Regions from separate parts of the Spirillospora sp. NPDC029432 genome, predicted to be linked through region 2. Evidence: riboswitches for the same ligand, from Rfam matches in the RefSeq annotation. Region 2 holds a riboswitch; each other region holds the start of a gene.
The links. A riboswitch is a leader RNA that binds a small molecule or an ion and turns the genes downstream of it on or off. The one in region 2 is predicted to bind thiamine pyrophosphate.
Positions count from the first base shown of each region.

Region 1: it holds a riboswitch for thiamine pyrophosphate, as region 2 does, so the genes downstream of both, AB0881_RS19725 (cytosine permease) here and thiC (phosphomethylpyrimidine synthase ThiC) in region 2, are expected to answer to the same signal.
Region 3: it holds a riboswitch for thiamine pyrophosphate, as region 2 does, so the genes downstream of both, thiO (glycine oxidase ThiO) here and thiC (phosphomethylpyrimidine synthase ThiC) in region 2, are expected to answer to the same signal.

Region 1 covers NZ_JBEZWH010000023.1:8,687-15,628, forward strand. The annotation lists gene AB0881_RS19720 (PAS domain-containing protein) at 1-590, opposite strand, end outside; gene AB0881_RS19725 (cytosine permease) at 714-2,102, opposite strand; TPP riboswitch at 2,096-2,214, opposite strand; gene AB0881_RS19730 (rhodanese-like domain-containing protein) at 2,234-2,566, opposite strand; gene AB0881_RS19735 (SSI family serine proteinase inhibitor) at 2,658-3,071, shown strand; gene AB0881_RS19740 (DNA-formamidopyrimidine glycosylase family protein) at 3,072-3,935, opposite strand; gene AB0881_RS19745 (DoxX family protein) at 4,081-4,428, shown strand; gene AB0881_RS19750 (MerR family transcriptional regulator) at 4,439-4,864, opposite strand; gene AB0881_RS19755 (ABC-F family ATP-binding cassette domain-containing protein) at 4,953-6,575, opposite strand.
Region 2 covers NZ_JBEZWH010000124.1:936-7,877, reverse strand. The annotation lists gene AB0881_RS40910 (mannose-1-phosphate guanyltransferase) at 1-1,136, opposite strand, end outside; gene AB0881_RS40905 (CDP-alcohol phosphatidyltransferase family protein) at 1,133-1,834, opposite strand; gene AB0881_RS40900 (NUDIX hydrolase) at 1,916-2,437, shown strand; gene AB0881_RS40895 (histidine kinase) at 2,416-3,567, opposite strand; gene AB0881_RS40890 (RNA-guided endonuclease TnpB family protein) at 3,723-4,946, opposite strand; TPP riboswitch at 5,053-5,164, shown strand; gene thiC (phosphomethylpyrimidine synthase ThiC) at 5,165-6,928, shown strand.
Region 3 covers NZ_JBEZWH010000114.1:5,789-12,730, forward strand. The annotation lists gene pknB (Stk1 family PASTA domain-containing Ser/Thr kinase) at 1-1,820, opposite strand, end outside; gene AB0881_RS40325 (DMT family transporter) at 1,926-2,909, opposite strand; gene AB0881_RS40330 (thiazole synthase) at 3,021-3,857, opposite strand; gene thiS (sulfur carrier protein ThiS) at 3,860-4,072, opposite strand; gene thiO (glycine oxidase ThiO) at 4,069-5,190, opposite strand; TPP riboswitch at 5,181-5,294, opposite strand; gene AB0881_RS40345 (FAD-dependent oxidoreductase) at 5,392-6,603, shown strand; gene AB0881_RS40350 (Rv2175c family DNA-binding protein) at 6,641-6,942, shown strand, end outside.

The sequences.
Region 1 (6,942 bases), on a different contig from region 2:
CCCAGCATGCGCTCGGGCAGCCCGGACACGTTCACCAGCCGCAGCCGGTCGCCCTCGATCCGGACGAACCCGCCCGCGTCCGCGCCGGTCAGCTCGATCAGCGCGGCGGTGATCCGGTCGAGCACGACGCCCAGGTCGAGCTCGGCGTTCAGGTCGGCGACGATGTCGTTCAGGCGGCGCACCAGCCGGGCCCGCTCGGCCATGTGGTGCTGCGCGACCTCGTCCTCCTCGACCGGGTGGTAGACCCCGACCCAGCCGAGCGGCTCGCCGTCGCGCGACTGGAGCAGGCTGTTGTCGATCCGCACGTCGATCAGCCGCCCGTCGCGGTGGAACCGGCGGGTGGCGATCGAGATCTGGCCGCCCTCGCCGGTGCGCCGGGTCAGCAGCCGCTCCTGGACGGCGTTGTGCTCGGCCTTGAGCTCGTCCGGAACGATCGGCAGCACCCGCCCGAGCAGCTCGTCGGCGCGCCAGCCGAACATCCGCTCGGCCGCCGGGTTCCACACCGTGACCCGCAGACCGTCGTCGACGGCCACGATCGCGTCCGCGGCGCATTCGATGACGGCACGGGCGATCGGGTCGTGAACGTCCATCCGCACGCCTGTCATCGTGCCACCGAGCCCTGGGCCGCCGCCGGGCAACCACCGTGGAAAAGTTCCCACGATAGGGGTCCCTTTACCGGAAGAACACCACGTCAGCGCCAGGAAACCGGCGTGTCACCCCGCGTCACGCGGCGAACGGCGGCCGGCGCCGAGCCGTCCGATCGCCACCGCGGCCAGCCCGGCGATCAGGAACGACAGCAGCGAGGCGCTCATCCAGCCCTGCGGGGTGAAGCCGATCAGGCCCTGCACGTCCCGCCAGAACGCCGCCCACCGGCTCACCGCGCCCGGGTAGATCAGCTGGTACGCGACGAACCCGACCGCCCAGGCGGCGATCATGCCCCAGCGGGCGGGGGCCCGGCGGGAGACGTCCCAGCCGAGCCCGGACACGTCCGCCCTGCCGATCGCGGCCCGCCAGCGGCCCCGGCCGAGGAAGAAGTCGGCGGCCAGCACGCCCAGCATCGGCACGAACACCGACCCGATCAGCGACAGGAACGCGGCGTAGTCCCCGATGTCCAGCAGCAGCGCCAGCCCGGTGATCCCGGCGCCGAGCGCGACCGTCAGGACCCTGCGGTCGGCGCGCGGCACGAGGTTCTGGATCGAGACGGCGGTGGAGTAGACGTTCGCGAACGACTGGTCCGCCTCCCGCAGCACGAACACCGCGAAGAACAGCACCCCGAGCGTCACGCCCAGGAACGGGTCGAACACCTTCCCGGAATCGCCCGCGACCAGGGCCAGCGCCAGCAGCCCCAGCACGTACGCGATGATCTGCGTCACCGAGTAGCCGACGGCCGCGGCCCCGAAGGCGCCCTTGGCGGAGCGCGCGTGCCGCGTGTAGTCGGCCGCCACCGGCACCCACGAGATCGACACCGCGAGCGCCGCGTCCGCGCCGATCCAGAACCCGCCCCAGGAGCCCTCGGTCAGGTCGGGCAGCGGCTCGCGCAGCAGCTGGACGTAGAAGTAGACCAGCGCGATCATCACGGCGGCCGTCACGTACCGGCGCAGCATCCGCACCGAGCCCAGCGGCCAGATCGTCAGCGCGGTCGTCAGCGCCCCGGCGGCGACCACGTACGCCCAGCGCGGGATCCCGTCCCACAGCGCGGTCGCCGCGTCCGCGATCACGATCAGCTCGAACGTGCCCCAGCCGATCAGCTGCGCGATGTTGAGGACGGTCGGCACGTACGACAGCCGCGCCCCGAACAGCCCGCGCAGCAGCACCATCGCCGGCTGCCCCGTCCGCGCGCCGGGCGCCGCCGCCAGGCCGAGCATCAGCCCGCCGAGCGCGGTCCCGACCGCCATGGCCACGATCCCGGCCATGATCGAGAGCGTCGGCGTCCCGTTCTCGTCGGGGGCGAGCACGGTGTACGCGCCGGAGAAGGCGAAGAGGCTGACCCCGAGGTTGGCCCAGAAGGCGCTCTGGTCCCAGAAGCCCAGCACCTTCGGCGCCGGTTCGAGAAGCGTGAACGGGACCTCTTCACGAGGGCGTGACTGGACATCGGACGTCACGGGACGCACACTCCCTACGCCGGCATTACCCGGACAGGTTCATGCGGTCGGCGGCGCCGCGTTCAAGCCGCCCTCTCAGCCCGGCATGGCCCGAGCTCCCGCGGTCAATCGGTCAAAACCGATCATAACCCTCAGGCGACGTAGGGTTCGGTCCCCGTGTCGGTCTCCATCGGGCGGCCGCTCTCCACCCAGCGCTTCATGCCCCCGTCGACGTTCTTCGCCAGCCAGCCGGCCTGGTTGAGCGCCACCGTCACCTGCGCCGAGCGCACGCCCGACCGGCAGACCACGAAGACCTCCTGGTCGCGCGGGACCTCACCGGCCCGGTCGCTGAGCCGCCCCATCGGAATGTGCACCGCCCCGGGCGCGTGCCCCGCGTCCCACTCGTCCTGCTCCCGCACATCCAGCAGGTACGCGTCCTGCGGAACGTCCTTCGCGTCAACCGCCGGGACGTCGTCCCCGAAAATCATCACACCTCCATGGAACCGCGCGGACCCCGCCCGCGTCGAATCACGCATGCGGTATCGGACGCTCCTTTTCACGACGCCCGGCCTAGCCATGATCCTGTCATTGGCGGCCTGCGGCGAGGAACAGGCCCAGACCCCTTCCGCGGACAAGCCCTCCGCCACCACCTCCGTCCAGCCCTCCGGCAAGGACAGCCTGACGATCGAGGTCAAGGCCTCGGCCCAGGCGCCCGCCAAGAAATGGACCCTGACCTGCGATCCCGCGGGTGGCGACCACCCGAAGGCCGAGCAGGCCTGCACCGCCCTCGGCAAGGCCCAGGCCCCGTTCCAGCCCGTTCCGGAGAACCAGATGTGCACCAAGATCTACGGCGGTCCGGAGATCGCCACGGTCAAGGGCACCTGGAAGAACGAGCGGGTCAGCGCCAAGTTCACCCGCGACGACGGCTGCGAGCTCAACCGGTGGACCAAGGTCGCCCCGCTCTTCGGCGACGTTCCCAAGGTCCGCTGATCACTTAAGCAGCCGCGACATCCGCCGGTCCGCCAGGGGCTTGCCGCCCGTCTGGCAGGTCGGGCAATACTGCAGCGAGGAGTCGGCGAACGACACCTCCCTGATCGTGTCCCCGCACACCGGGCACGCCTGGCCCGTACGCCCGTGCACCCGCAGCCCGGACTTCTTCTCGCCCTTGAGGTCCTGCGCCGCGACGCCGCGGGCCCGCTCCACCGCGTCCGCGAGCGTGGCGCGGATCGCCTCGTACAGCTCCCCGATCTCCGCCTCGGTCAGCGATGACGCGATCTTGAACGGCGACATCCTCGCGACGTGCAGCACCTCGTCGGAGTAGGCGTTCCCGATCCCGGCGATCACCTTCTGGTCGCGCAGCAGCCCCTTGATCTGCGTCCGCCGCCCCTTGACGATCTCCGCGAGCGTCCCGGCGGTGAACGACTCCGCCAGCGGATCCGGCCCCAGCCCCGCCACCCCGGGCACCTCCTGGGGATCGCGGACGACGTAGACCGCGAGGCCCTTCTTGGTGCCCGCCTCCGTCAGGTCGAACCCGGCGCCGCCGTCCAGATGCACCCGCAGCGCCAGCGGATTCTTGCCGCCCGGCCGCGCCGGCCGCATCGGCATCTCCTCCCGCCACCGCAGCCATCCGGCCCGCGCCAGATGGATCACGAGATGCAGCCCGTCGACGTCCACGTCGAGGAACTTCCCGTACCGCTCGACCCCCGTGACGGTCAGCCCGCCCAGCGCCGTGACCGGCGGGTCGTACGTCTTCAGCGCCGAGATCGCGAGCACGTCGACCCGCGCGACCACGCTCCCGACCGCGTGCTCGCGCAGGAACCCGGCCAGCGACTCGACCTCAGGCAGTTCAGGCATGCCTCAAGTATCGGCGACGGGACCGACAGCCGAATCCCCCCAGCTCAACGCCCCTGCCAGAACTTTTTCGCGGCCGCCTGTCACACTCGTGCGCCGCGGCGGGTCGACCCGGTGAAGCACGCGAAACCGACGCGAGGAGCAGCACATGTCCACCGCCTACGTGATCGTCACCCTCCTGGCCGCCGCCATGGCCGGCTTCTCCGCCGGCTCGGTCTTCTTCCACGTCAAGTGGGTCGTGGAGCCCCTGGCCCAGTACGGCGTCCCGCGCTCCTGGTGGCCCTGGCTCGGCACCGCCAAGGCCGCCGGCGCCGCGGGCCTCGTCGCCGGGCTGTTCGTCCCGGCCATCGGCGTCGCCGCGGCGATCGGCCTGGTGCTCTACTTCACCGGGGCCGTGATCACCGTCCTGCGCGCGCGCTCGTTCGCCCACATCCCGGCGCCGCTGGTGTACGCGGCCCCCGTCATCGGCTCCCTCGCCCTGGCCATGACGGCCTGACGTGGCCGCGCTAGCCCCGCGCGCTCCAGAACGGGTCCTGCCCGTCATCGGCGAGCTGCGCCTCGTAGAGGGCCACCTTGTGCGCGACCAGGGCCGAGCACTGCCGCAGCTCCTCGATCCTGGCCTCCAGGCGCTCCTGGTGGCGGCGCAGGAGGGCGAGCCTGTCCCGGACGGTCCCGGCGCCGTCGCGCACCAGCGCCGCGTACTCGCGGATCAGGGTCACGGGCATGCCGGACGCGCGGAGCCGGGTGCACAGGTGGAGCCACTCCAGATCCCGCTCGTCGTAGACGCGGTGGCCTCCCACCCGCCGCACGGGCCCCACGAAGAGCCCGACGTCAACACCGTGGTGCTCCGCCCCCTCGGCCAGCCCGTCTGACCGGCGCCCGCGCGCCGATCTCCCAGAGGCCCCGCCCGGGGCCTCTGGGAGATCGGACATCGGCAGGGCGGCCGCGACCGTGTCGTGGCCGCGCCTGCCGAGTTCCGCTTCGAGCAGGTGCCGGTCGAAGGCGCTCCCGGCGGGCCGGTCAGAGGCGCAGCGCGGGCCAGGTCGCGGTGTCCCGTAGGAGCTGGCGGTCGTGGGTGGCCACGACCACGGCGGCGGTCGTTTCGCTCAGGGCCTGCGTCAGTTCCTCCACCAGGGTCATCGAGAGGTGGTTCGTCGGCTCGTCCAGGAGGACGACGTGGGGGCGGGCGGCCAGGAGGATCGCCAGGTCGAGGCGGCGCTGCTGGCCGATGGACAGCTCGTTCACCGGGCGGCGCGCGGCGGACGAGGGGAGCAGGCCGAGCTGGGCGAGGCCGAGCCGGTCCGACTCCTGGAGTTCGCCGGAGGAGACGAGGCGGTTCACGGCCGCGTCGTACACCTCGTGGGCGCGCCGGTCGGAGGGTTCGGGCGACTCCTGGGACAGGAGGCGGATCCGGGCGCCCCGCTTGCGGTGAACGGTCCCCGTGTCGGGTTCCAGCACGCCCGCCAGGACGGCGAGGAGGCTCGACTTGCCCGCGCCGTTCGCGCCGGTCACCACCAGGCGGTCGCCGGCGCCGAGCAGGATCGGGGACGGTGCGGCGAACCTGCCTTCGAGTGACACCCCCTCCGCGCGGAGCAGAGGGCCCGCCAGGGAGTTCCCCAGGGTGGGCGCCTGGAAGCGGAGGGGCGGTTCGGGGACGTCCAGGACGTGGGCTTCGAGCTGCTCCTGGCGGCGGTGCACGGCTCGTACGAGCGCGGGTGCCCGGGTCGCGCGCGTGTGCTTGCCGGTTCCCTTGTCGGGCCGCCAGCCGGTGGACAGGCGGTTCTGGGCGGCGCTGAGGTCCTGGGCGAGGCGGTGGCGCTCCGCCTGCTGGTCGCGGTACTCGGTCTCCCAGCGTTCCCGTTCGGCGCGATGCCCCTCCTGGTAGCCGGCGTACCCGCCGCCGTAGACGCGCGGGCGGCCGTCCCGGGTCGGGTCGAGGTCGAGTACGGCGGTGACGACGTCGGCCAGCAGGACGCGGTCGTGGCTGACCAGCACGGCGCCGCCCGGATGCTCCCGGAGCCGGGACGTGAGGTGGTCCAGGCCGGAGGCGTCGAGGTGGTTGGTGGGCTCGTCCAGCAGGAGCAGGTCGTGCCCGGCGCCGAGCAGGCAGGCCAGCCGGATCCGGTACCGCTGGCCGACCGACAGGCCCGCCAGCGGGCGGGTCCGGTCGTCGACCGCGTCCAGGGCGGCGAGGGAGATCTCGACGCGCCGGTCGGCGTCCCAGGCGTCGATGGACTCCGCGGCCGCCAGCGCCTCGGCGTAGTCCTGCTCGGCGCCCGGACGGCCTTCGGTGAGCGCCTGCGTCGCCGACTCGAAGTCGGCGAGCACGGCGCGTACCTGGGCGAGTTCGACGTCGATCAGGTCGCCGACGGTGCGGCCGGCGCCGGCGGGCATCTCCTGGTCGGCGACGCCGATGGTGCCGGCGCGGTGCACGGTCCCGGAGTCGGGGGCCAGCGTTCCGGCGAGGACCTGCAGCAACGTGCTCTTGCCGCGGCCGTTCTCGCCGACGACGCCGAGGCGCTGCCCGGGGGAGACGGTCAGGTCGACGCCGGTCAGTACGGGTCTGCCACCGCGGGCGACGTGCAGGCCGGTGGCGTTGAGATGGGCTCGCGAACGAGCGGGATCCACGATGACGGTGGACACGCTTCCTCCATGCGGGACTCACCGCGCCGGCACGGCGTCGTCGAGCGCGCGGCGGCGAGGGAATCCCGAAAGTCGAGAGATGACGGCGGAAGTGGAGGGCCGCGCGTCCCGGAGCCCTTGATCAGGGCTGCGACGGGACGGAGATCGGCGGCCTGGCCGTCTCTCTTAGAGGAAGAAGAGGTATTGCATGCTTCAAGCGTAACAGGATGGGGCGGGCGGGACGGAAGTCCTTTTCGCCCCGGGCGTCCCGGGGCGCGGCGGTGTCCAGTGGATCGTGAACGGCCGTCCGCAGGGGCTGGGCGGAGGGTTTCCACATCCCTGTGGAAAGCTGTGGATAACCCTGTGGGCAACGGGAGAAGAGGCCGGG
Region 2 (6,942 bases):
CGCGACTCCCAGATCACGCTGGTGTTGACGACCGCGCCGGCCTCGATGGTCTTGAACGGGTACACCTTGACCTGGCTGGAGACGTACGCCTCGGCCTCGATCACGCACTCGTCCCCGACGACCGCGCCCTCCTCGACCCGCGCGCCCGCCATGATGTCGGTGTTCTTGCCGATCACGCAGCCGCGCAGGTTCGTGGACGGCGCGATGAACACGTTGTCGTGCACGACGGCACGGTGCAGGAACGCGCCCTCCTTCACCACCACGTTGCTGCCCAGCACGGTGAACTCGCGCAGCTCCACGCCCGCCTCGACCTTGGCGTAGTCGCCGACGTACAGCGGGCCCTTCAGGATCGCCTCGGCGTCCACCTCGGCGCCCTCGGCCACCCACACGCCCGGCGACAGCTCGAACCCCTGCAGGTCGACGTCCACGAGCCCCGACAGCATGTCCGCCTGGGCCTTCATGTAGCTGGCGTGGGTGCCGACGTCCTCCCAGTAGCAGTCGGCGACGTACCCGTACAGCGGCGCGCCCTCGGCCAGCAGCTTGGGGAACACCTCGCCGGACCAGTCGACCGAGCGGCCCTTCTCGACATGGTCGAGGACCTCCGGCTCCATGATGTAGATGCCGGTGTTGACGGTGTCGGAGAACACCTGGCCCCAGGTCGGCTTCTCCAGGAAGCGCTGGATGCGGCCCTCGTCGTCCACGATGATGATGCCGAACTCCAGCGGGTTCGGGACCCGCTTGAGGCCGATGGTGACCAGCGCCCCGTTCTCCCGGTGGAAGCGCACCATGTCGGTCAGGTCGATGTCGGTGAGCGCGTCCCCGGAGATCACCAGGAAGCGGTCGTCGCGCAGCGCCTCCGCCGCGTTCTTGACGCTGCCCGCCGTGCCCAGCGGGATCTCCTCGGTGGCGTAGCTCAGCGACATGCCGAGCTCCTCGCCGTCCCCGAAGTAGTTGCGGATCAGCGCGGCCAGGAACTGGACGGTCACCACGGTCTCGTCGAACCCGTGCCGCTTGAGCAGGCGCAGCACGTGTTCCATGATCGGCCGGTTGACGAGCGGGAGCAGGGGCTTGGGCTGGTTGGCGGTCATCGGACGCAGCCGCGTCCCCTCGCCGCCCGCCATCACAACGGCCTTCATCGCGGTGTCTCCGCTCCCTTCTGGTCGCCGGCCGACGGGTCGGGATCGGGCTGGGGGCCGCGGGGCGGATCGGGCGGCGGCTCGGGCGGCCCGGCGCGGTGCTCGATGATGAGCCTGCGGGTCTGCGCCCAGTACAGGATCGCCGCCCACCAGTACAGGGCCGTGCCCCAGATGGCGAACGACCAGCCGATGATCCGGGCGCCGGTGGCCACCGGGCCGTCGTGCCCGCCGAGCAGCAGCAGCGGGAACGCGTACAGCAGGCACATCGTCGCCGCCTTGCCGATGAAGTGCACCGGCAGGGTCCCCCCGTACCCGAGGCGGCGCATCACCGGCACGATCGGCGTGATCGCGACCTCCCGGCCCACCAGCAGCACCACCAGCCACAGCGGGATGATGTCCCGGACCGTCAGCCCGATCAGCGTCGCCAGGATGTAGAGCCGGTCGGCCGCCGGGTCCAGCACGACGCCGAGCCGGCTGGTCTGGTTCAGCATCCGGGCGAGCTTGCCGTCCAGCCAGTCCGACAGCCCCGCCGCCACCAGCAGGCCCAGCGCCCACCAGTCGGCCTCGGCCAGCACCAGCCACAGGAAGAGCGGGACCCCCAGCAGCCGCGCGAAGCTCAGCGCGTTCGGCACCGTCCAGATCCGGCCCGACACAGTGCCCCGGCCGGGCTCCGGTGACCTGTCGACATCAGGGCTCACTGACGCGATCGCCTCCCCTATCCCCCAATGACCATGACCCTATCGTCAGGGTTGGTAAAGCCCGCCGATAGCCTGCGGGCCATGCGATGGACCCTGCACGGCGAGAGGTACGTCTACCGCAGCCCCTGGATGGACGTGTGCCTGGCCGACGTCGAGCTGCCCGACGGGCGCCGCTTCGACCACCACCTCCTGCGGGTCCGGAACGCGGCCGGCGTGGTCGCCGTCGACGGCCGCGACCGCGCGCTGCTGATCTGGCGGCACCGCTTCATCACCGACCGGTGGGGCTGGGAGATCCCCGGCGGCCGGGTCGAGGACGGCGAGGACCCGGCCGCGGCCGCGGCCCGCGAGCTGCTGGAGGAGACCGGCTGGCGGGCCGGCGCGCTGGAGCACCTCCTGGACGTGCGCGCCTCCCCCGGCGTGCACGACGGCGTCCACCACCTCTACCGCGCCGACGGCGCCGAGCACGTGGGCGACCCCACCGACGTGGAGGCCGAGCGGATCGAGTGGGTCCCGCTGGCCTCGGTCCCCGAGCTGGCCGCCCGCGGTGAGATCGGCTCCTCGTCCAGCCTGGCGGCCCTCCTCTACCTGGCGTCCGCCCGCTGACCCGCGCCCAGCGGCAGCACGGCGGTCACCGTGAACCCGCCGTCCGGGCCCGGCCCCGCCTCGGCCGTCCCGCCGACGCTGCGGGCACGCTCGGCCATCCCCACGATCCCGAACCCGCCGCCGGCCGCGCCCGCCGCGCCGCGGCCGTTATCGGCCACCGTGATCCGCAGGTCGCCGTCCGCCCGCACCAGCGACACCTCGACGGCCGTCGCGCGGGCGTGCTTGACCACGTTGGTCAGCGCCTCCTGGACGATCCGGTACGCCACGATCCCGGCCTCGGGCGACTCGCGGCCCTCGCCACGTTCGGCGAGCACCGCGTCCAGCCCGGCCGCCCGCGCGGCCTCCACCAGCTCCGCGATCCCCGCCGCGCCCGGCGGCACCGCGCGCGGCCCCGGCTCCGTCTCCCGCAGCACCTGGAGCGTCGCCCGCAGCTCGGTGCGGGCGTCGCGGCAGGTGGCGGCAATGCCGTCCAGCGTGTCCGCCAGCCCGGCCCGGTCCACCGGCCCGTCCCGCTTCACCAGGTGCGCGGCCGCGCCCGCCTGCACGCCGATGACCGTGATGCTGTGCGCGAGCAGGTCGTGCAGGTCCCGCGCGATCCGCAGCCGCTCCTCGGCGACCCGGCGGCGGGCCTCCTCCTCGCGCGTCCGCTCGGCCCGCTCCGCCCGGTCGGTGATCGCCGCCACCCGCGCCCTGTGGACCCGCCAGCCCTGCACGCCGACGACCACCGCGACGATCGCCTCGACCACGCCGACCTGTTCCAGCCCGGTCCGCCCGCTCGCCCCCATCGCGAAGATCACCGCGCAGGCGGCCAGCAGCGCCGCCGTGCCGAGCAGGACCGTCAGCACCCGCCGCCCGAGGACCGCGAACGTGAACAGCGCGAAGACCTCGGCCGGGGCCACCGCGTGATGCTGGTACTGGAGCAGGTGGAACGGCAGCGCCAGCGCCACCACCAGCGCCAGCGCGACCCCCGGCCGGCGCCGCCGCCACGCCAGCGGCACGTGCGCCGCCACGAGCATCATCGCCCCGGCCGGATCCAGCGGCCGCACTCCCGGCCACTCCGCCGCCGCTCCCACGGCGACCGCCGCCAGCCCCGCGGCGGCCAGGGCGTCCACCCCGCGACCCCTGATCATCACCCGCCCAAGTCTGCCGCAGCCCCCGCCCGCCCCGCAGGCACCCCCTCCTCCGGCACCTCCACGATCGGCACGCCGGTCTCCCGAGCCGGTACCCCTTTCACCCGTTCCGGGGCATGGCGAGCGCGAACCCTCCCCGGGCTCCGCGACCTCCTCTACACGGCGTCCAGTGCTGGAACCTGACCGGTTGACGTCCTCACTCGTGAGGTTTCTGTTTCAAGGGCAGGACCACCGCGTACCGCGATCCGGCCTCCACAGACGTTTAGCCTGTCCGCCCGCCCGGCGGCCAGGATGTTCAGTGCGGCGTTGTGGTCACGATCGTGCTCGGCCCCGCATGCGACGCAGGTCCAACTGCGCACGCTGAGAGGCTTGGGCCCGTCCTTCACCCCGCATGCGGAGCAGACCTGGCTGGTCGGCTCGAAGCGGCCGATCTTGGCCATATATCGGCCCGCCCGTTCCGCCTTGTACTCCAGCATCGCCACGAACGTCGCCCATCCCGCATCGTGCACACTCTTGCTCAATCGTCCCCGGGCGAGACCCTTCACCGCCAAGTTCTCCACATAGACCGCTTGGTTGTCGCGGACGATTCCGGTGGAGAGCTTGTGGAGGAAATCCCGGCGTGCATCCGCCACCTTCGCATGCCGCCGGGCGAGTCGTCGCTCTGCCTTCGCCCGGTTGTTCGAACCTTCTTGACGTCGAGCCACCACGCGCTGGGCACTTTGAAGCCTCTTCTCAGCGCGACGCAGATATTGGGGCGATGCCACCTTGTGCCCGGTGGAGAGAACGGCGAAGCTCGTGAGACCGAGGTCGATCCCCACCTCGTCGGTACGCATAGGCAGCGGAGACGTCTCCACATCCACGACGAATGACGCAAAATAGCGTCCCGCGGAGTCCTTGATGATCGTCACCGAGGTCGGTTCGGACGTCAGCGGCCGGGACCAGCGGACAGATATTTCGCCGATCCTCGCTGCGTACAAACGCCCGTTCGAACGCAGGCGGAAGCCGGCACGGGTGAGGCGTATCGCTTGTCGGGCGCTCTTTCGCGATCGAGGTTTGGGCGGCTCCACCTTGGGTCCCCGGCGATGGCCTGTGATGGATTCGAAGAAATTGCGGTATGCCGCGTTCAGATCGGCAAGCGCCTGCTGGAGGGCGACCGCCGACACCTCCGCCAGCCATGCTCGCGCAGGGGACTTCTTCGCCTGAGTGATGACCTGCCTGGACAGAGCCGCGTCCGAGATGTAGGGCAGACCGGCCTCGTACGCGGCATTGCGAAGAGCAAGACCATCATTGAACACGACCCGCGCACAACCGAAGGCCCGCGCCAAGGCCCGTCGCTGAGCACATGTCGGGTAGATCCGGTAGTTATATCTGAGCCGCACATGGCGAACATACATTCGAATCATGATCACTGTCCGCGAAACCTAAAAACTCTGCGTAGCCGATCGCGTGCACGGGGGCCCGATGGCACGGAGTGCTATGTTGATCACGACGTGACGCGGGGGCCCGGCGAACCGGGCTGAGATAGCGGCTGGACGGCCGCTGACCGCCAGAACCTGCTCCGGGTTATGCCGGCGAAGGGAGTGAACGGGTGACTGACATGCGCACCCCCACCGTTTCTCGCAAGACCTACCTGCAGGGCTCCGCGCCCGATGTGCGGGTGCCGATGCGGGAGGTGACGCTGACGGACGGCGGCGCCGTGGTGCTGTACGACACGTCCGGGCCGTACACCGATCCCGCCTACGAGGCGGACGTGCGGCGGGGGCTGCCGCCGCTGCGCGGGGCGTGGATCGCCGGGCGCGGGGACACCGAGGAGTACGACGGCCGCGCGGTGCGGCCGGAGGACGACGGGCGCGATGGGCGCGGCGGGCGCGATGGGCGCGGCGGGCGCGGGGCGGCCGATCCGATGCGGGAGCGGGCGGCGTTCGCGGAGCGCCGTCCGCGCCGGGCCACCGGGGAGGCGGTGACGCAGCGGGCGTACGCCCGGCGCGGGGAGATCACTCCGGAGATGGAGTTCGCGGCGCTGCGCGAGGGCGTGGAGCCGGAGTTCGTGCGGGCCGAGCTGGCCGCCGGGCGGGCGGTGCTGCCGGCGAACGTGAACCATCCCGAGATCGAGCCGATGGTCATCGGGCGCAACTTCCTGGTGAAGGTCAACGCGAACATCGGGAACAGCGCGGTGGCCTCGTCGATCGAGGACGAGGTGGAGAAGATGACGTGGGCGACCCGGTGGGGCGCCGACACGATCATGGATCTGTCGACCGGGCGGGACATCCACACGACGCGGGAGTGGATCCTGCGGAACTCGCCCGTCCCGGTCGGGACCGTCCCGCTGTATCAGGCGGTGGAGAAGGTCGGCGGGGACCCGGCGGAGCTGACGTACGAGATCTTCCGCGACACCGTGGTGGAGCAGGCCGAGCAGGGCGTGGACTACATGACCGTGCACGCCGGGGTGCTGCTGCGGTACGTGCCGCTGACGGCGCGCCGCAAGACCGGGATCGTGTCGCGGGGCGGGTCGATCATGGCCGCGTGGTGCCTGGCCCACCACGAGGAGAACTTCCTCTACACGCACTTCCGGGAGCTGTGCGAGATCTTCGCCGCGTACGACGTCACGTGGTCGCTCGGCGACGGGCTGCGGCCGGGGTCGATCGCCGACGCCAACGACGAGGCGCAGTTCGCGGAGTTGCGCACGCAGGGCGAGCTGACGCGGATCGCGGCGGAGTACGGCAACCAGGTGATGAACGAGGGCCCCGGCCACGTCCCGATGCACAAGATCAAGGAGAACGTGGACCTGCAGCAGGAGCTGTGCGACGGGGCGCCGTTCTACACGCTCGGGCCGCTGACCACCGACATCGCGCCGGGGTACGACCACATCACCTCGGCGATCGGCGCCGCGATGATCGGCTGGCACGGCACCGCGATGCTCTGCTATGTCACGCCGAAGGAGCATCTGGGGCTGCCGGACCGCGAGGACGTGAAGGCGGGCATGATCGCGTACAAGATCGCCGCGCATGCCGCCGACCTGGCCAAGGGGCATCCGGGGGCGCAGGCGTGGGACGACGCGCTGTCGGACGCGCGGTTCGAGTTCCGCTGGGAGGACCAGTTCAACCTGGCGCTGGACCCGGACACGGCGCGCTCGTTCCATGACGAGACGCTGCCGGCCGCGCCGGCCAAGACCGCGCACTTCTGCTCGATGTGCGGGCCGCACTTCTGCGCGATGAAGATCACGCAGGATGTGCGCCGCTACGCCGCCGAGCGCGGGCTGCCGGACGAGGCGGCGCTGGACGCGGGGATGCGCGACAAGGCGGCCGAGTTCACCGGCTCGGGCGGCCGGATCTACCTTCCGGTGGCCGGTTCCGGCGACTGACCCGATTTCTGGGT
Region 3 (6,942 bases), on a different contig from region 2:
TTGAAGCCGGAGGAGCGGAGGGCGCGGCGGGCGTCGTCGAAGGATTGGCCGATGACGCGGGGGACGGGGATCTGCTCGCCGTCGCCGCGGTCGCCTTCGTCGCAGAAGAAGTTGCCGAAGAGGCAGTCGCGTTCGTTGACGACGAGGGTGACGTCGTCGCCGCGGGAGACGCCGGTGCCGGGTTCGGGGTCCTGGCCGATGACGGCGCCGGGTTGCTTGTTCTCTTCGCGGCGTTTCTCGACCTTGACGTCCAGGCCCATGGAGCGCAGCTGGTTCTGGGCTTCGTCGCCGTTGCGGCCGAGGAGGGACGGCATCGACATGCCGCTGCTGACCACGATCTTGACGGGGTCGTCGGGGGACTGCGTCTCGCCGGCCTGCGGGTCGGTGCGCATGACCTTGTCCTTGGCGACGGTCTGGGACGGTGAGCCGCTGACCTGGCCGGGGGTGAAGCCCTTGTCCTGGAGGATCTTCTTGGCCTCGTCCACCGACTTGCCGGTGACGTCGGGGACCTCCTTGGGCGTCAGGCCCTTGGAGGGGGTGAGCGTGACCGTTCCGCCTTCGGTGATGCGGGCTCCGGGGCCGGGGTCGGACGCGGCGACGCGGCCCTTGCGGACGCGGTCGCTGTAGGCGGGTTCGGCGACCTGGACGTCGAGGCCGCCGGCCTCCAGCTGGTCGCGTACCTCGGCGACCGGCTTCCCGATGATCTGTTCGGGGACGTGGTCGTACTGGCCGGAGGTCTGGTACCAGATCGCCCAGCCGAGGACGATCGCCGCGATCGCCCCGATGGCGATCAGGGTGTAGCGGCCGGTGAGCGCGCGGACGGTGCGCTCGCCGGCGGACGGGCGGGGCGGCGGGCCGGCGTCGCGGGGGAGGGTGAGGACGTCGTCGTAGACCCGGGTGCCGTTGTGCGCGGGCGCCATGACGGCCGTGCGGTTGGGCGCGGGGGCGGCCTGGAGGCGCTCGTCGATGTCGCGCGGCAGGCCGGCGTGGACCTCGGCGACCTCGGCGAGGAAGGCGTTGGCGTCCTGCGGGCGGTACGCGGGGTCCTTGGCGGTGGCGCGTTCGACGAGCGCGTCCACCGTGTGGGGGAGGCCGGGGGCGAGCGTCGACGGCGGCGGGACCGGGTCGTTGACGTGCTTGTAGGCGACCGCCAGGGGCGTGTCGCCCTGGTGCGGCAGCTCGCCGGTGAGCAGTTCGAACAGGAGGGTGCCGGCGGCGTAGACGTCGGAGCGGACGTCGGCGCTGCCCGACAGCACCTGCTCGGGGGCGAGGTAGCCGACGGTGCCGATGATCATGCCGGTCTTGGTCATGCCGCTGGCGGTCTCGGCCCGGGCCAGCCCGAAGTCGGCGACCTTGACCTGGCCGTCCTGGTCGATCAGGACGTTCTCGGGCTTGACGTCGCGGTGGACGAGGCCGGCGCGGTGGGCGGCGCCCAGCGCGGCCAGCACCGGCTGCATGATCTCCAGGGCGGCGCGCGGGCCCAGCCGGCCGCGCTCGGTCAGCAGGTCGCGCAGCGTGTGCCCGCGCACGTACTCCATCACGAGGAAGACGTGCTCGCCGTCGGTGCGCTGGTCGTAGACCGCGACGACGTTGGGGTTGGAGAGCGCGGCGGCGGCCTTGGCCTCGCCGATGAACCGGCGGACGAAGTCCTCGTCGGAGGCGAGCCCCGCGTGCATCACCTTGATCGCAACGGTGCGGTCGAGCCGGATGTCGCGGGCGACGTAGACCGTCGCCATCCCGCCGCGGGCGATTCGGGACTCAATGCGGTAGCGCCCGTCGAGCACCTGCCCGACGAGTGGATCAGCGACCGTGGCGTCCATCAGAGCGAGTTTAGAGGCCTTCCAGGACGGAACCATCAGCCGGGAGGATGACCTCCCCGGCCGATCTTCGGCGGCGGGGCCGGGCCTTGCGAAGGCCGCCGCGACCTATGGTACGGGTTCTTTCCCCGCCTGTACGGGTTCCGGCGCAGAAGGCGGGACGGCCGGCGCGGGGGCCGGTGCGGGGGCGGCGGAGCGGCGGCGCGAGACGGCGACGCCCGCCAGGCAGAGCAGGCCGCCCGCGAGGGTGAGCCAGCCGGGGACCTCGTCGAGCGCGGCCCACGACATCCCGACGACGAGCGCGGGGACGGCGTACGTGGTGGCGCCCATCTTCCCGGCCGAGGTGCGGGCCAGCGCGTACGCCCAGGTGGTGAACGCGAGCGCGGTCGGGAAGACGCCAAGGTAGATCATGTTCAGCGTTGAGCCGAACGAGGCGTCGGCCGCCTCGGAGATCAGCTGCCCGGCGAAGGGGAGGCAGGTCAGCGCGCCGATGGCGCACCCCCAGGTGGTGACCTGGAGCGCGGAGCCGTGCCGGAGCGCGGGCTTCTGGCTGAGCACGCCCGCCGCGTACGTCACGGCCGCGACCACGCACAGCAGGACGCCGAGCAGCGGGGAGCGGCCTCCGCCGGACATGGAGAGGCCGACCACGACCGCGCCCGCGAACGACACCGCCATCCCGGCCAGCAGCGCGGGCGGGAAGCCCTCCTTGAGCAGCCAGCCGCCGAACAGGGCGATCAGCAGCGGCCCGATGTTGACCACCATCGCGGCGGTGCCGGCGTCGACGAGCTGCTCGCCCCAGTTGAGGGCGACCATGTACGCGCCGAACCACAGCACGCCGGAGGCGGCGATCCCGGGCCACGCGCCGCGCGGCGGCAGGCCCTCGCGGCGGATCAGGCAGAGCAGGGCGAGCGTCACCGTGCCGGCCAGCAGCCGGCCAAGCGCGAGGGCGCCGGGCCCGTAGTCCTCGCCCGCGCTGCGGATGGACACGAACGCCGACGACCACAGGACGACCGTGACGGTGGCGGCGGCCACGGCGAGCCGCCGCGCGCGCCGTCCGGGATCGGCCGGTACGGCCTCTTCTGGCTTTCGCATGCGCTGAACCTTAGGTACGGGATGTTTCGACCGACACCGAACGATCACCCGCGGTCGCGTTTCAGGTCCAGCGAATATTGCTACAGCCCTCTCTGTAGCGTCGCTTAACGATCAGCCGCTGAGGCCCTCCCAGGGCGAGGACGCCTGCGCGTACTTGCGCCGCGGGATGCGCCCGGCCAGCCGCGCCAGCCGCCCGGCCTCCACCGCGTGCCGCATCGCCGCCGCCATCCGGGCCGGCGACTGCGCGCGCGTCACGGCGGTCGCCAGCAGCACGGCGTCGCAGCCCAGCTCCATCGCCAGCGCGGCGTCGCTGGCCGTGCCGAGGCCGGCGTCCAGGATGACCGGGACGCCCGCCCGCTCGACGATCAGCTCGATGTTGTGCGGGTTGCGGATGCCCAGGCCGGAGCCGATGGGGGAGCCGAGCGGCATGACGGCCGCGCAGCCCGCCTGCTCCAGGCGGCGCGCCAGCACCGGGTCGTCGTTGGTGTACGGGAGGACGGTGAAGCCGTCGTCCACCAGCTGCTCGGCCGCCTCGACCAGCTCGATCGGGTCCGGGAGCAGGGTGTGCTCGTCGGCGATGACCTCCAGCTTCACCCAGTCCGTGCCGAGCGCCTCGCGGGCCAGCTTGGCGGTGAGCACCGCCTCGCCCGCGGTGAAGCAGCCGGCGGTGTTGGGCAGCACCCGGATGCCGCACTCGCGCAGCACGTCCAGCACCGAGCCGCGCGCCGACGGGTCGACCCGCCGCATCGCGACCGTGGTGAGCGCGGTGCCGGACGCGGTCAGGGCCGCGCGCAGCACGCTCATGCTGGGCGCCCCGCCGGTCCCCATGATCAGCCGGGAGCCGACCTCCTCGCCCGCGATGACCAGCGGGCCGTCCGCCGCGCCGTCCGCGCTGCCCGCGCCGCCCGTGCCGTGCGCGGTGCCGGGGGCGCCGTCGGTGCCGTTCATGTTCAACCTCCCTGCACGGCGGTCAGCACCTCGAGCCGATCCGCCTCCTTCAGCGTCGTCGCCTCCCACTGCGAGCGCCGGACGACCTCGTCGTTCAGCGCGGCCGCGAGCCCGGCCTCGGCCGGGCCGGACCGGCCGGTGTAGCCGCTGACCGCGGCCGCCACGCTGGTCCCGGCGGGCACCTCGCGCGCCTCGCCGTTGATGATGATCTTCATGCCGTCTCCGTCAGCCGGTCGGGGGTGAAGGGGCGGCCGACCTCCGGCACGGTGCCGTCCAGCAGCACCTCGGCCAGGATGTCGCCGCTCACGGGGGTGAGCAGGATGCCGTTGCGGAAGTGGCCCGTCCCGAGGACGAGGCCGGGCAGCGCGGTGGGGCCCATCACCGGGGCGTTGTCGGGCGAGCCGGGCCGCAGCCCCGCCGACACCTCGGCGAACTCCAGCTCGGTGAGGCCGGGCAGCAGCTCGCGGGCGTCGCGCAGCAGCTCCCACAGCCCGCCGGCGGTGACGCGGGTGTCGAAGCCCATCTCCTCCTGGGTGGCGCCGAGGACGATCTCGCCGTCGGCGCGCGGCACGAGGTAGACCGACGAGCCCTTCACCAGCCCCCGGGTGGCGCGCCGCAGGAACGGCACGCGGGTGCGGAGCCGGATCACCTGGCCCTTGACGGGACGCACCGGTGGAACGGTCCCGGGCGGCAGCCCCTCCAGGTCGCCCGACCAGGGGCCGGCGGCCAGCAGCACCTTGTCCGCGCGCACCTCGGACCCGTCGTCGAGCCGCACGCCCGCCGCGGCGTCGTTCTCCACGATCAGCGCGGCGGCCTTGCGCCGGACGAGCCGCACGCCGTGCTTCTCGGCGGCGGCCAGCAGCGCCGGCGCCAGCCGCCGGGGGTCGATCGAGCCGTCCTCGGGGGCGAGCAGGCCGCCGCGGACGCCGGGCGCCAGCATCGGCTCCAGCCTGCGGCACTCGCGCCCGTTCAGGGCCTCGGTGGGGATGCCGAGCGACTCCTGGAAGCGCCGCAGGTCGTCGAGGTGCCTCAGGTCGTCGGAGTCGAACGCGACCTCGATGATGCCGTCGGTGCGGTAGCCGGTGCCGAGCCCCGTGAGCTCCTCCAGCTCGGCGACGAACGCGCCGTAGCGGTCGCGCGAGGCGAGCCCGAGGCGCAGCAGCGGCTCCTCGCCGTAGGTCAGCTCGCTGACGGGGGTCAGCATGCCCGCCGCGACGGCGGAGGCCCCGCTCGCGGGGGCCGGGTCGACCAGGGTGACGGCGGCGCCGCGGGCGGCCGTGCGCCACGCGGTGGCCAGCCCGACGACGCCCGCGCCGATGATGGCGATGTCCAATCCACGCTCCCTTCGCCGGCATGATCCGGATCAGGTTCCAGCGGTCGGCGGCCCGGTCAGCCGCCCTCTCAGCCCGGTCGGACCGGGCTCCCGCGCTCGTTCCCCCCCACCATACGTCCGCCCGCGACCGGGATGATATTGGTCACCCGTCTGGACAGCTGTCTGGCAGCCGTCCGGGCCCGCCGACTAGGGTGGACGGCCATGGAGAGCGTGATCGTTGTGGGCGGCGGGCTGGGCGGCGTGCGCGCCGTCGAGGCCCTGCGCGGCAAGGGGTACGAGGGCGAGCTGACCCTGCTGTCGGCCGAGCGGCACCGGCCGTACGACCGGCCGCCGCTGTCGAAGGCCGTGCTCGCGGGGGAGAGCGACGACACGACGGTCGACGCCGACTGGGACGCCCTGCGCGCGCGGCTGCTGCTCGGCGAGCGCGCCACCGGCCTGCGGCTCGCGCCGGGCGGCGGCGGCACGGTCGCCACCACGGCCGGCGACCTGGACTTCGACGGGCTCGTCATCGCCACCGGCGCCACCCCGGTCACGCTGCCCGGCGACGGCCCGCAGCACGTCGTCCGGACCATCGACGACGCCCGCGCGCTGCGCGCCCGGCTCACCGCGGGCGCCCGGGTGGTGATCGTCGGAGCCGGCTGGATCGGCGCCGAGGTCGCCACCGCGGCCGCGAAGAAGGGCTGCGCGGTGACGGTCGTCGAGGCCGCCGACGCCCCGCTGGCCAACGCGATCGGCGCCGAGGTCGGCGCGCTGACCGCCCCCTGGTACGCCGAGGCGGGCGTCGAGCTGCGCACCGGCGTCAAGGTCGCGGAGATCGAGCCCGGCGGCCTGCTGCTGGCCGGCGGCGAGCGGATCGACGCCGACGAGGTCGTGGTGGGCGTCGGCGTCCGGCCCGACCTCGGGTGGCTGGACGGCTCCGGCGTCCTGGTCGACCGCGGGGTCGTGACCGACGCCTCGTTCCGCGTCTCCACCGGCGGCGAGGACGGCCCGTACCGGCGGGACGTGGTCGCGGTCGGCGACTGCGCCGCCTGGTGGTCCGCCCGGTTCGGGCGCCGGCTGCTCGTCGAGCACTGGGACACCGCGCTGAACGCCCCCGCCGTGGCCGCCGGGACGCTCCTCGGCGAGGACGCGGCGTACGACGCCGTCCCGTACTTCTGGTCCGAGCAGTTCGGGCGGATGGTGCAGTACGTCGGGCACCATCCGGTCGCCGAGCGCATGGTGCGCCGTGGCGACCCGGCGGGCGCCAAATGGGCCGTCTGCTGGCTCACCGGCGACCGCCTGGAGGCGATCCTCACCGTCGGGACGCCGCGCGACATGGTCCAGGCCAAGCGGCTCATCGCGAACCGCACCCCCGTCGACGCCGCGGCTCTGGCCGACCCGTCGGTGCCGGTACGGGACGCCGCCCGGCCGTGAGGGTTTGAGTGTCGTGGGGGCGTGGTAGCAAGGGGGCGTGACGCAACTGCACGCAACCGTAGAAAGCGCTCTCGACCCCCACACCGACGCCCTCGCCGGGGAGTGGCTCTCCCTCCAGGAGGCGACCGCGCGGCTCGGTATCAAGCCCGGCCGGATCAAGCAGCTCCTCAGCGAGCGCAAGCTGCTGTCGGTCCGCCGCGAGGGGAAGCCGATGGTGCCCGCCGCCTTCATCCAGGACGGGCAGGTCATCAAGGGCCTCTCCGGCACGCTCACGCTGCTGTCGGACGCGGGTTTCGACGATGTCGAGACCCTTCGGTGGCTGTTCACGGCCGACGACAC